Regions from separate parts of the Pseudoalteromonas sp. SWXJZ94C genome, predicted to be linked through region 4. Evidence: predicted binding sites of a transcription regulator. Region 4 holds the regulator's gene; each other region holds the start of a gene.
The links. The regulator LexA, encoded in region 4, represses DNA repair genes until DNA is damaged. The targets are predictions, from matches to a motif close to TACTGTATNNNNATACAGTA.
Positions count from the first base shown of each region.

Region 1: I6F65_RS05565 (YebG family protein) is a predicted target of LexA. The motif match lies at 1,911-1,930, and genes of this name have one in related genera.
Region 2: uvrD (DNA helicase II) is a predicted target of LexA. The motif match lies at 1,973-1,992, and genes of this name have one in related genera.
Region 3: I6F65_RS01335 (exonuclease domain-containing protein) is a predicted target of LexA. The motif match lies at 1,220-1,239, and genes of this name have one in related genera.

Region 1 is NZ_JADYXF010000009.1:39,344-42,561, forward strand. Features, by position in the region: gene fadR (fatty acid metabolism transcriptional regulator FadR) at 1-107, opposite strand, end outside; gene dsbB (disulfide bond formation protein DsbB) at 535-1,053, shown strand; gene I6F65_RS05555 (DUF6170 family protein) at 1,055-1,357, shown strand; gene I6F65_RS05560 (ComEA family DNA-binding protein) at 1,371-1,667, opposite strand; gene I6F65_RS05565 (YebG family protein) at 1,982-2,299, shown strand; gene putP (sodium/proline symporter PutP) at 2,396-3,218, opposite strand, start outside.
Region 2 is NZ_JADYXF010000082.1:4,539-7,756, reverse strand. Features, by position in the region: gene yrfG (GMP/IMP nucleotidase) at 1-299, shown strand, start outside; gene I6F65_RS20525 (dUTP diphosphatase) at 315-938, opposite strand; gene I6F65_RS20520 (YacL family protein) at 1,044-1,412, opposite strand; gene I6F65_RS20515 (hypothetical protein) at 1,529-1,753, opposite strand; gene uvrD (DNA helicase II) at 2,057-3,218, shown strand, end outside.
Region 3 is NZ_JADYXF010000002.1:117,814-121,031, forward strand. Features, by position in the region: gene I6F65_RS01330 (AIM24 family protein) at 236-979, shown strand; gene I6F65_RS01335 (exonuclease domain-containing protein) at 1,251-3,218, shown strand, end outside.
Region 4 is NZ_JADYXF010000014.1:36,869-40,086, reverse strand. Features, by position in the region: gene I6F65_RS07925 (response regulator) at 1-85, opposite strand, end outside; gene I6F65_RS07920 (STAS domain-containing protein) at 94-366, opposite strand; gene I6F65_RS07915 (SCO family protein) at 832-1,449, opposite strand; gene lexA (transcriptional repressor LexA) at 1,789-2,406, opposite strand; gene I6F65_RS07905 (putative porin) at 2,483-3,218, opposite strand, start outside.

The DNA of each region.
Region 1 (3,218 bases), on a different contig from region 4:
CGTTCTGCCGGTAGAATTGAACCTGGTGGAAAATCGCCGTTCCAAATAGATTCAACTATATATTCTTCAGCAAATCCTGCTGGGCTTTTCGCTTTAAAAATTCTCATTCAATTCCCACTCGAATTAATCTACAACTCATTGTTTACACGAATAACTGACTGATTGTACCAGACGATGCATAACTAACAAGTTAAAGTAAGGTATATTAGTTAAAGCAAATGAACCACTATTTACAATGAATTAATAATTTAAATTAAATCACACCTTTAAATTATATCCGATAGACACATTCACATTGGGTACATTGTTACCATTGACCTTTTTCCTTTCACTTCACTCAAGCTGGGTTTATTTAACAAGCCCGATTTATATATATAAGTGCTATTTAAAGTATCACTCTGTCACTTCTGAGATAATGATTAATAATCATTATTCCTACTTAAAAAACGACTAAAGTCGCTTTTTTTTCGTTTCCCTTGTGGCTTACTTTATCCTAAGTCATAATCTAACCTCTTATTTGACTGCGGATTTTTTATGAACTGGCTTGCACAACTACCTACGCAACGTACTCCTTGGCTTTTATTTACTGCTATCGTATTTTTGCTTGAAGTAACGGCACTCTTTTTTCAATATAAAATGGGGCTTGCTCCATGCATTATGTGTATCTATCAACGTACAGCTGTACTTGGTTTACTTGGTGCAGGTGTTATTGGCTCAGCTAAACCACAGAGTAAAATAGCAAGAGTGATCGCTTATTTAGTATGGGGAATATCAAGTGGTTGGGGGTACTTAATCTCACGAGAACATATTGATATGCAAACAACAACAGATCCTTTTGCGTTCAGTTGTGAATTTGAACCAAACTTTCCTTCTTTTATGCCATTACACGAATGGATCCCTAGCTTTTTTCAAGCGACGGGTGATTGTGCGAATATTGATTGGCAGTTTGTAGGTTTAAGCATGCCTGCATGGATGGAGATTATATTTGCTTTATTTTCAGTTGTATTAGCCCTACTCATTATTAACCGTTTAATTACGAAGAAGTCGATTTGATATGTTTACTTTTTTTTCTAGCCAACTAGATGAGCTAAAGCATTTAAAAATACGCGAAAGACAAGCCGTTATTGCGCTGTCACTAAGCATGATATCTCCTACCGAGCGCGTGTTATTACGTATAATAAAGCTTGTATTATTAAGTCCGCTATTTCTAATATTTACCTTATTTAAAGGCTGGATAGTTATCCCATTTTTAATACTGGGTGGGTTATGTTATCCACTATTAACAACACCAATTGAAATTAACTTTGCTAAAAAAAACCTGGCTGAAGCATTAAAACAATTTGAACAGGGCGCTTAGCGCCCCTACTCATCTACAATTTTATTTTTCCTTCAAGCTTAGTCATTAGTTTTTTACCAACCCCCTTCACTTGAGCTAAATCACCTACATTGGTAAATTCACCATTTTCTTCTCTGTAATCAATAATTGCTTGCGCCTTTTTTTTACCGATACCTGGAAGCTTAGCCAGCATATTTAAATCTGCGTTATTAATACTTACAGGTTCAAATTGAGGCATTTCTTGGAGAACTTCTGATGACTGTGCAAACGTGACTGTTGCAGGAAATAAACATAACAAACTAACAAATAATAAGCTTTTAAAAATCTTCATTGTGGTTTCCTTATTGTTCTTATCGAACGTTCATTATTTTGCTCAGGAGACATTCAATAAATAAGGAGCTACAAACTCATCACTTAAAGTGTACCTAAACGCATTATCACTAATTTCCGAAATGGTAAAAATGCAGCGGGTACAGCAAGTGATTGCTTAACTAAAGTAAAGTTAGTGTTTTTTGTCAAATTTAAGACACCTAAAAATTAATAAGAGAGACTTGCAAATTACACCACAAACCATTACTGTACATAAAAACAGTAATCTAATGGTTTTCATAAACCACATTGCCACGCAAGCTTGCAGGAGAAATAATGGCTGTTGTTGTTAAATATGTTGTAGAACGAAACGGAGTCGAGCGCATGACGTTTACTACTAAAAAAGAAGCTGATGCCTATGACAAAATGCTCGATATTGCTGAGTCACTTGAGCTAATGTTAGAAAAAGTAGATGTGCCATTAAGCGAGCAACAAATAGAGTCACTTGCTTTAGAAATAGCTAAGAGTAAAGAAGACTTTATGACTATATTGAAAGGTGGCAAAGATCCGGTTGTTACCAAAGCCCCAGCTAAAAATAAAAAAGCAGACAACGTTTCAGCTGCCCAAGATAACGATGAGAAAAAAGTAAGCTAAACCGTGTATTAAAATATTAATAAAAAAGGGAGCAACTAAGTTGCTCCCTTTTTTATTGCTTATAACTCATCAAAAAGAAAAGTCATAACGCGCTACTTAAAGCTCTTTTTCTACTTCATCAAATAAAGTGGTAATATTTTCCTCAGGTGCTTTTGTCGCTAAACTAACGGCTACAATTGCAATACTTGATAAAATAAAGCCTGGTACTATTTCATACATAAAGCTACTTAAGCTTTCACCGTTAATAGTAAACGGACCATAAATCCAAATAAGTACTGTAAACGCACCTACTAACATACCAGATAAGGCGCCAGCAAAATTCATACGTTTCCAATAAAGGCTAAACAGCACCAATGGACCGAATGCAGCACCAAAGCCTGCCCATGCATTACTTACTAGGTCTAAGATAGAGCTATTTCTATCGTACGCTAAATAAATTGCAAACAGGGCAACAAATGCAACGCTAATTCGACCAACAGTAACTAATTCAAAGTCGCTAGCATCTTTACGTAAAAATGTTTTATATAGATCTTCAGTCAATGAACTTGAACTTACTAGCAATTGCGATGAGATAGTACTCATAATAGCAGCCAAAATTGCAGCTAATAAAAAGCCAGCAATAAGTGGGTGAAACAATAATTCAGAAAGAATTAAGAAAATCGTTTCAGGATCTTCAACTACAATATTGTTTTCATAAGTATAAGCAGCACCAAATATACCAGTACCAACAGCACCAAGTGCAGCAACAATCATCCATGTCATACCAATACGGCGAGCTTTAGGCATATCCTTAACACTACGTACCGACATAAAACGAACAATGATATGTGGTTGCCCAAAATAACCTAAGCCCCATGCCATTGCAGAAATAATACCTAATGCAGAGCCTGCTCCAATCCAGTTGAGCATATCTGGATTT
Region 2 (3,218 bases), on a different contig from region 4:
CTGAAAGTGTCATGCTCAAATTTGAAGAAACTGCGATAGATAATTATTTAGATGGCGTAGTCTCTACTCATGAATATGGGATAAGTAAAGAGCAGCAAAGTTTGTGGCATAAAGTGCAAGACGACTTAGGTTTTAATAAAAACCGTACACTGTTTATTGACGACAGTATCCCCGTTTTAAATGCCGCACGAGAATACGGCATTGAACATTTACTTGCAGTTGCTAACCCCGATAGCCAACAACCACATAACGAAATAGCCGATTACCTAAGCGTTACCGACTACCGCAAGTTAATATAACTCAAATTACCCGAATTAACTTTTTGGGTAACGCGCTTCTAGACCTTGATATACTAATTTTGCAAAATCAGCATGTTCTGTATCAAGGCTTTTAACTACTTCAACTAAATGTTCGTTATCTTCTTGTCCGTTCCACTCTTTAATGTAGCTACCGTCTTTGTAGCCGTGATCTTGGCGGAAAAAGTTTAACGTGTTTTTACCTACGTAGCCACGATATAAATCATCAATATCCATACCCATTTGCGCCATACAGCCGGCAAAGGCACCTGCATTAAACGTTTTATCAGCAACAGCAGACGCCGCTAATATCTCTAGTGTTTGTTTAAAGTCATCAGCTTGTTGAGCACTGCTAAGCTCAGTTTCAAGTTGCTTTGCTAAGTCTTCGTAGCTAGTTTCGCCGTCAATTCTAAGCGATAGACCAAAATGAAAAATATCAACCAACTCTAAAATAACTTGTTCAGTATCTGGTGTTTGTTTTTTCCACCATTTCCAACCATGATGATCCAACATTTCAGCACACTCAACCCAAATAGCGCGGTACCATTCAAACCCTTGAGTAAACCATTGCTCATGTACTTTAGTATTCATGGCGTTTTGCATTTCTAGCATCACTACTAGCTTGTTTAAATTGGCAGACATATCAATTCCTGTCGTTTTGGTTGGCGTAATTTTCGTTGATGTAATAATACAGATAAAATGCTGATTGTGCATTGCTGTATATTTTCATTAATGTGCTAATTATGTTTATCGTGACGTCGTAAACTCATGCCAAGAATCAATTAAATCAATAAAATCTTCAAAGCCACAACCACTGCTTAAACCATTTTCTTCAAGCGCTAAATCGTCATCTTGATACGCTATTAGGTCTTCGCTGTCTTGATGAAGCGCATGCGCTTCAAATAATGCTTCGTCTTTCGTTAATATTAGATCTATTTCTTGGCCTTTTAGCGTTAGCGGCTCATAGCTTGAGCTTACCGATGCAATAAGCGCTTGCACCATGGCTACTTTGTCTTTGCCTATTTCTTCGTTTAGCCAGCGACCAATAATGGCGTGTTCACTGCTTATTTTAATACGTAACCCGCTAATAGGATCGCGAATAAATTGATATTCCATAGGGTATACCTGTAAATCTTTAATTGCGTAATTATATACGTAAACGACTACAAACCACAGAACATATAAAGCAAAATAGCGCCACAAGGGCGCTATTTTACTCAGCTTTAAAGCTGTTAACTTCGCGATTTATAACGCGCAGCGTCAATAATCGACCATAAGTAAATAATAGGCACAAGTACAAAACCTACAAGCACATAAATTAGTGCATAACTTATTATAATAGCGAGTGCAAAAAATATAGCCGCTAAAATACGCCCTTGCACTAACTGCCCTAAACCAGGAAAAAATATATTACATAATGCTGCGATTACGTTACCGCCAGAACCTTGATCCGCCATACTAACCTCTGTATTTATTTAATTTTATAATTATTTACCTACACACTCTATGCCAATTTATTAAAGCTTACAAATCAAATAGTTAAATTAGTCTAGATTTAGAGAGTTGGTAAATTTTGCTAAAATCAGGTCAAATTAGCAATTATTGTTATCCGTTTACACTTTTTTATTCGCTTAATTAATTAGCAAGTTACTCGTTTTGAACACTATTTTATAAATAGCTGTTTATAAAAACAGTATTTTATTTAGCCTAACAAAAACACCTGTTATACTGCCCACAATATTGATTAAAAAGGCGTAACGATGGACGTTTCACAATTACTCGATGGCTTAAATGACAAACAACGCGATGCCGTTGCAGCCCCACTACAAAACATGCTGGTATTAGCAGGTGCTGGGTCTGGTAAAACACGAGTGTTAGTTCATCGTATTGCGTGGCTTATGCAAGTTGAGCAAGCCTCCGCTTACAGTATTTTTGCAGTTACCTTTACTAATAAAGCAGCTAAAGAAATGCGTGGCCGTGTTGAAGAAACACTAAAAGCGCCTGTAGGTGGTATGTGGATTGGTACTTTCCATGGTTTATCACATCGTATTTTACGTGCTCATCACCGTGAAGCTAACTTACCTGAAGCCTTTCAAATTTTAGACTCTGACGATCAGCTTCGGATGATCAAGCGCTTATTAAAATCGATGAATATTGATGATAAAAAATGGCCCGCTAAGCAATTTGGCTGGTATATAAGCGCCAAAAAAGATGAAGCACTTCGCCCTAAAGATATACAAGCATACGACATTAACGAGCAAATGATGCTGCGAGTTTACGCCGCCTATCAAGAGGCCTGTGATAGAGCCGGCCTAGTTGATTTTGCTGAAATATTACTACGCAGCTACGAAGTGTTAAAAAATAACCCTACGTTACTGCGTCATTATCAGCAACGCTTTGCACATATGCTCGTAGACGAGTTCCAAGATACAAATACCATTCAATATGCTTGGTTAAAGTTACTTGCTGGCGATACTAACAGCATTATGATTGTAGGCGACGATGACCAAAGCATTTATGGTTGGCGTGGTGCTAAAATCGAAAACATTAAACGTTTTTTAACTGACTTTAGCGCTGAAACCATTCGTCTTGAACAAAACTACCGTTCAACCGCGACTATTTTGAAAGCGTCCAACGCATTAATTCAAAATAACTCAGAACGTATGGGTAAAAGCTTGTGGACCGACGGTAACGATGGCGAGCCAATCTCTATTTATGCAGCATTTAATGAGTTAGACGAAGCACGCTTTGTAAGTAGCAAACTACGAAGCTGGTTAAATGCAGGTAATGCCCTACAAGATGCCGCAATTTTATACCGTAGTAACGCGCAATCTCGTGTACTCGAGGAGGCCATGCTGCAAGAAGGCTTAAAATACCGTATTTATGGTGGTATGCGATTCTTCGAACGACAAGAAATTAAGG
Region 3 (3,218 bases), on a different contig from region 4:
TCAGAGTTTGATTTTTACTGCTTAAAATTAATAGTATTTCTATATTGAACCGTGTTCTATGCTTTCTTGTAACTTATAGTATGTCATTGTGAGTAAATACTCATATTCAGTAAACTTCATCAAGTAAACAAAAACAATTGTTGCGTTTAAAGTATTTGAGCGCAGTGGATAAAATTGTCAAATAGTGTTTAATATATGCATTACAATTAATAATTAACTAAAAACAAGGACGATTATGAAACAGTGCCATGAAATAGATCTTGAAATTATTGGTCAGCCAATGGCTGAAGCCGCAGAAATTACATTAGATCCTGGGGAAATATGCATATCTGAAGCCGGTGCAATGAGTTGGATGGATACTTGCATTACTATGGAAGCCACATTAACAGATGGAAGCGCAATTAAAAGTGGGCTTGTAAGTAATTTGTTTGGCGCAGCTAAACGCATGATGGCTGGCGAATCTGCTACGGTTATGCAATACAAAAATGTTGGTAATAAACGAGCAAAAGTAGTATTTGGAGCTCCGTACTTAGGAACCATTGTTGGGCTTGATTTGAGCGAAGTTGATGGCGAAATATTTTTGCAACGAGGCGCATACATAGCGGCTTCTTTCGGTACCAGTATCTCGGTTGCATTTGCAGGAACGGGTATGGGCAGCTTTTTTGGCGGAGAAGGTTTAGTCTTTCAGTCAATTAAAGGTGACGATAAAGTAATTTTTCATGCTGGTGGCTCGATTATTCAGCATGATTTAAAAGATGGCGAAGAGCTAATCGTTGATAGTGGCAGTCTTGTTGGCTACACAAAAGGCATTCGATTTGATGCAGAGTTATCTGGTGGCTTAAGAAATGTAATTTTTTCAGGAGAAGGCATTTTTAACAGTCGAGTTCGCGGAATTGGTCAAGGCGGGACGGTATTTTTGCAAACATTGCCGTTTTCTAAACTTTGTGCAGAAATAAGTAAAAGCTTACCTAAGCGATAATTATATTTATGTTAGCGCTTTTTTATAAAAGCGCTTTATTTACTTCGTGCTCTAAGTCGCACTACCTCCCACCGTTATTTCAATATAGCGTAATCCCATTATCTAAAATGCTAACTGCCCCGTAATTTCGCTTTAAAATACTAAAGAGTGAACGGTCACAATAAACTTTTCTTTATCAAATATTTGCTCAAACACCTATTGGTACAACTTTAATATTGAATAATAACTACAAATACTGGATACTGTTTTTATATACAGTTGTGGCGAAGTTATGAAAAAAGAATTACCAGCAAAATACTATTTAGCGCACTTTAGAGAACTCATTGAATTTGTGACTAATAAATGTATGCACTTGTTAGAACCTAAACATAAAGTGTTTATTAATAAAGTTAATCAACTTGATGAACAAAGCCAATGCATGCTGGCGCGGGTATATTCGCGAAAGCCTTATTTAGTGCAAACGCAGTCATTAAATTATGAAGAAATAACCTCGCCACATCAGGCTATTTATGCCTTAAAAGCGGTCGGTATTTTATTTGAGCCAAACGAGCAGCATTATTCAGAGCTATTAGCGCACTTAACAAAACCCTCATTGCTAGAATTACTAGGTAATTACCCACAAGAGATAAGCTTTAAAAAAAGTGCAGCTAAAGGCGCGCTGGTTGGTATTGCATGTGCATTTTTTAAAACTCGACCATATGATTTAGCACCACTTTATAGCCAGTACGTAATTAATAATCGCAGTGATTATTACGAGTACTTTGAGTTTTTATTTGCAGGTAAGCTAAGCAGTGGTGATGTAAATCATCAAAACCGTTTTGTAATGCGAGATTTAGGCTTAACCGCTACGCGCGAAGGGCACAGCGAGAGCTTATCGCGTTTTGAAACACTTGACGAAGCGCAATCAAATTACTTATTAAACCGCTACAGATTAGCATTTAAAAATATAACTGATGAAAGCGACTATGCTGCTTTAGCGTCGCAGGTTTTAGTGCAAGCTGCGCATGGTGCAATTGCAGTTTTACTAAAAAATAAATTATTAGTTAAGCTTTATCGACAGTTAAAGGTAGTTGATAGCGAACTTGCTTTTAGCTTGCTTGAAGCCTGTGTAGAGGATAGCGAAGCACAAGAAATTCAAATAAGAGAGCAATATAGACTTGGTAATAAAGAGTGGGTAAAGGCACGGTTAGAAACCATTATAGAAAGCCCGCTTACTGATGATTTACTGTATTTTGCTGACGATTTTTTAATGCGTAAGTTTAATAAAAAAACACGATCGCGTTTAAGTGCAATGCTTAGCGATACACAGTGCATACTTGAAATTGATGAATTGTATAGAGGTGAAGTAGAGCAGGGCGTAAACGATTATTATACTCGCCAAGGGATGCAAGTATTTAATACCGAAAACACGCTTTGGCAGAGTTTATTTGGCTTAGTGTTTTGGCACGAATTATTTATTGAGTCGCCTTACCCGCCATGTAATGAGTTTGATATTTACCCGCAAGTATTAAGGCTCGATAATTTTTATGAAGCGCAACAAGTACAAATAAATGAACGCTTAGCACAGTGTCAAACGCCACAGTCATTACTTAATTTAGTATGTAAAAATATAGCGCAATATTTTGAGCAACCTAACGGCTTATTTAGATGGCATCAAGAGTTGTTACAACCGCTAGAAGCACTTATTTTAAATAGCCCTATAGAGGCTTTAAATACTCATTTAATTAATATGAGTAAACATTATTTACAGCTAAAAGACGGCTACCCCGACTTAATGGTTATCAATAATGGCAAGGTACATTTTGAAGAGGTAAAAGCACCGGGCGACAAACTAAGACGCAACCAATTAACCACCATTGATAATTTAAAAAACGTTGGTTTTGAAGTACACATTGCAGCGGTTAAATGGTTTGTAGATCCTAACCGTATTTACAGTGTGGTAGACATAGAAACCACCGGTGGTTTAAAAGGCGGTAACCGAATTACCGAAATAGGCCTTGTAAAAGTACAGCACGGAAAAGTAATTGATAGCTGGACGAGCTTAGTTAACCCCGAGCGGCATATACCAGGGTTTATAACGTCATTAACCGGTATTAGCGATAGTATGGTTTATAACGCGCCCGTATTTTCAGAGGTTGTAAAACCACTAATAGATAAACTAGCAGGCAGTATTTTTGTAGCTCATAACGTTAACTTTGACTATGGCTTTATTAAAAAAGAATGCGAGATGGCAGGGCAC
Region 4 (3,218 bases):
TTACATCAAACCCTGCGGTCTTCAAAGTAAAACTCACCATCTGACGCATTGATGCAGAGTCATCAACTGCTAAAATTCGTTTCATATAAACTCCTAATCTTTACTTTCAAGTATTAAATATTGATTTAAGCCAAGTTGACTAATTGCGTGTGTTAAAACATCACTTTTACCACTCCAAATTATTTTATGGTGAGTAGTAAGTAAGTGTTTTTGCAAGGCGCATAAAAGTTGAATTGAAGCAGTATCGGCAAAAATTACATCGCTAATATCAAGGCAGATATCATCTTTGCTATTGAGTTCTTGTAGTAAATTTTGATGTAGTATTTCAACTTGCGTAATAGCAAGTTCATTAGGAAGTTTTAGCATTTAGTAAGTGCATTCCCTGTCAATTCAATTCATAACAAAAGCTTAGCCCTAGTTATTGAAATTGCCATAAAATGCTTAATTAAATTTATTTTGCTGCTAAAAAACAAAAAAAGGAGCTTAGGGTCTGTTGACCTTTCAGGATTAGGGTTTGTTTTATCTAGGGGCGATTCAATCGCGGCGCGAGGTTTGTAACCTAGTGGAATTGGTAACTGCTCCTGCGTTACTCTACTGGCTTACATCAATGTAGGCAACAAAGAGTTAATCGCTCCAAGGGGAACGCAAAGGGCTGCGTGTATTTGGTTTTTATGCGTTGTTATCGCCTATTTATGGGGAACAACCACACTACATAGACTACATAGAATACATAGGCCCCGCCTTACCTAAAAACCAAACGCACTGCTGCAAATTCAATCTCGAAAGATAGACAGGTCTTAGGGCTCTTTTAAAATGGGTAAAAATAAGAAATTAGTTTTTATAGTAATCCGCTATTTTTTTAAACTCTTCGGTTAAAATAGTCGCATTAATTAATGGCACGCCACCTTGTTTAAATTCTGGTTTAAAAATAGCTCTTACCGAACCATTTTTATCAACCATAGCCACCGAGGCACTGTGATCAACTGCATACTCCGATTCGATGCTATCGTTAATAGCATAAATTAAGCCTAGCTCCCTAACGAGTGGAAAAAGATCTTTATGTGGTCCCGATACAGCTAAAAATTCAGAATTAAAATAATCTATATATTGCTTTCGTTTAGTTGGCGTATCACGTTTTGGATCTACCGATAAAAACCAAATTTGCAATGGATAGTCTGCTTGTAAGTTTTTATACACCGCATTTAGCTTAGCAAGCGTTAGCGGGCAAATGTCAGGGCAACTTGTGTAGCCTAAAAAAACTAAATTCCATTGTCCTAAAAATCGTTGCTTAGTAACTAACTCGCCACGCTGATCGTTCAACTTAAAGTCAGAGAGTGGCTTTGCATTTTCGTAAACTAATGCATCTACATCTGATGGAATATTTTCATTTGAACATGCTGACAAAAACAAAGCTAAAACAACGATTAACCCAAGCCATAACTGCTTCATAAAGAGAGCCATTTATTTATAAGTAAGATTATAAATAATACCATTAAATGAATAACTGAAAAAAGAAATAAACCCATTACATTGCATTCATTAACTACAATTTTTTAATTTAACCGCTTTATAAATAAACATAATTTTTAATAGCATGATCAAAAAATGAGGCTATAAGCATTTGTATACATAAACTAAATAGGCAGTATTTAAGGTCGGTAAATAAGCAAACGAAGGTAAATTATGAGAAAAACTATATTAGTTATGTAACTAATATATGAGCCATATAAAAAATGCGCGCTAAAAAGCACGCATTAATAAATATAATAACCAAAAAATGTTTTTAAATTACATCCAATCAGCGTTACGAATAACCCCAACAGCCAAACCTTCAATATTAAAAGATTCATTTTCTAGATCAACTTCAATTGCCGAAAAATCTTCGTTTTCAGGATGAAGTAATACTTTTTTACCCGCTTTCTCAAAGCGTTTTACAGTTACATCGTCATCAACACGAGCAACTACAACTTGTCCGTTTTCAGCAACTTGAGTTTTATGTACAGCTAAGAGATCGCCGTCCATTATACCTATATCTTTCATGCTCATGCCGTTAACGCGTAGTAAAAAATCGGCAGCAGGTTTAAACATTAATGGGTCAATTTTGCAATGACTCTCAACATGCTCTTGCGCTAAAATAGGTTCACCAGCCGCTACTCGACCAATTAGAGGTAAACCTAATTGTTCAGGCTCTTCTTCCTCAACAAGCTGAATACCACGGCTTGCGCCTGGCTTCATTTTAATAACACCCTTTTTAGCGAGTGCTTTTAGGTGTTCTTCTGCGGCATTGGCACTTTTAAAACCTAATGTTTGTGCAATTTCGGCACGTGTAGGAGGCATACCAGTGTCTTTAATAAAAACTTTAACTAATTCGAGTATTTGAGCTTGGCGCTTCGTTAATGGTCGCATACAACTGGTTTTCCATACAGTACATTTAACTGTGAGTATATACAGTTAAATAAAAATCGCAAATTTAAATTACGCTTTAAAATCGCCCTGTTAATAACAAGCTTGCACTGTTTAAACCACTATCAGAATCGAAGGAAGACCCTAATCCAAATTTAACGGCTACATGAGGAGTAAACCAATATTGCGTTTGTAACTCGTAATTATCTCTGGCGTAATCACTGTTTTGAACATTTGCTATTAATCCAACCGACCAATCTTGATTTACAAAGTAATTAGCACGCCCTTCGATATTGCGATTTTTCCCTGAAATTTGCTTTAACTCTAAATCCCACCCCTGATTATCAGTAATTGCGGTATAGCGTACATAAGGAGCGTAACGCCATTGTGTATCTGTATTAGTGTAGGTATTTAATAGGTGTGAGCGATCCTCTTCTCTATTATAAAAAACACTAAAACCTAATTGTAACTCCTCATTAATTTGCTTTCCGAGCGACCCTTTTATTAAATAGTCTCGAGAACGCCAATAGCCTTGGTTATCAGTTAAACGCTCCACTCCCCCCATTAAAATTAATCCTAGTGGTCCATAATAGGTGGCGTCTGCATTTACATATTCCACATCATCGCTTGCAAATCCACCTACAGCAAAATTAGTTACTTGGTTTAAATGGCTTTTTATTGAATGCGGACCTGAAAGTTGATCTAAATTACTTGTAAAGTATCGGTATCTTGCACCTACAAAGCGGTTATCAGAGCCCGATAAATCAGAAAACCCAACATCTATTTGGTTATTAATTGCAGCTTGTGCAGTAGTT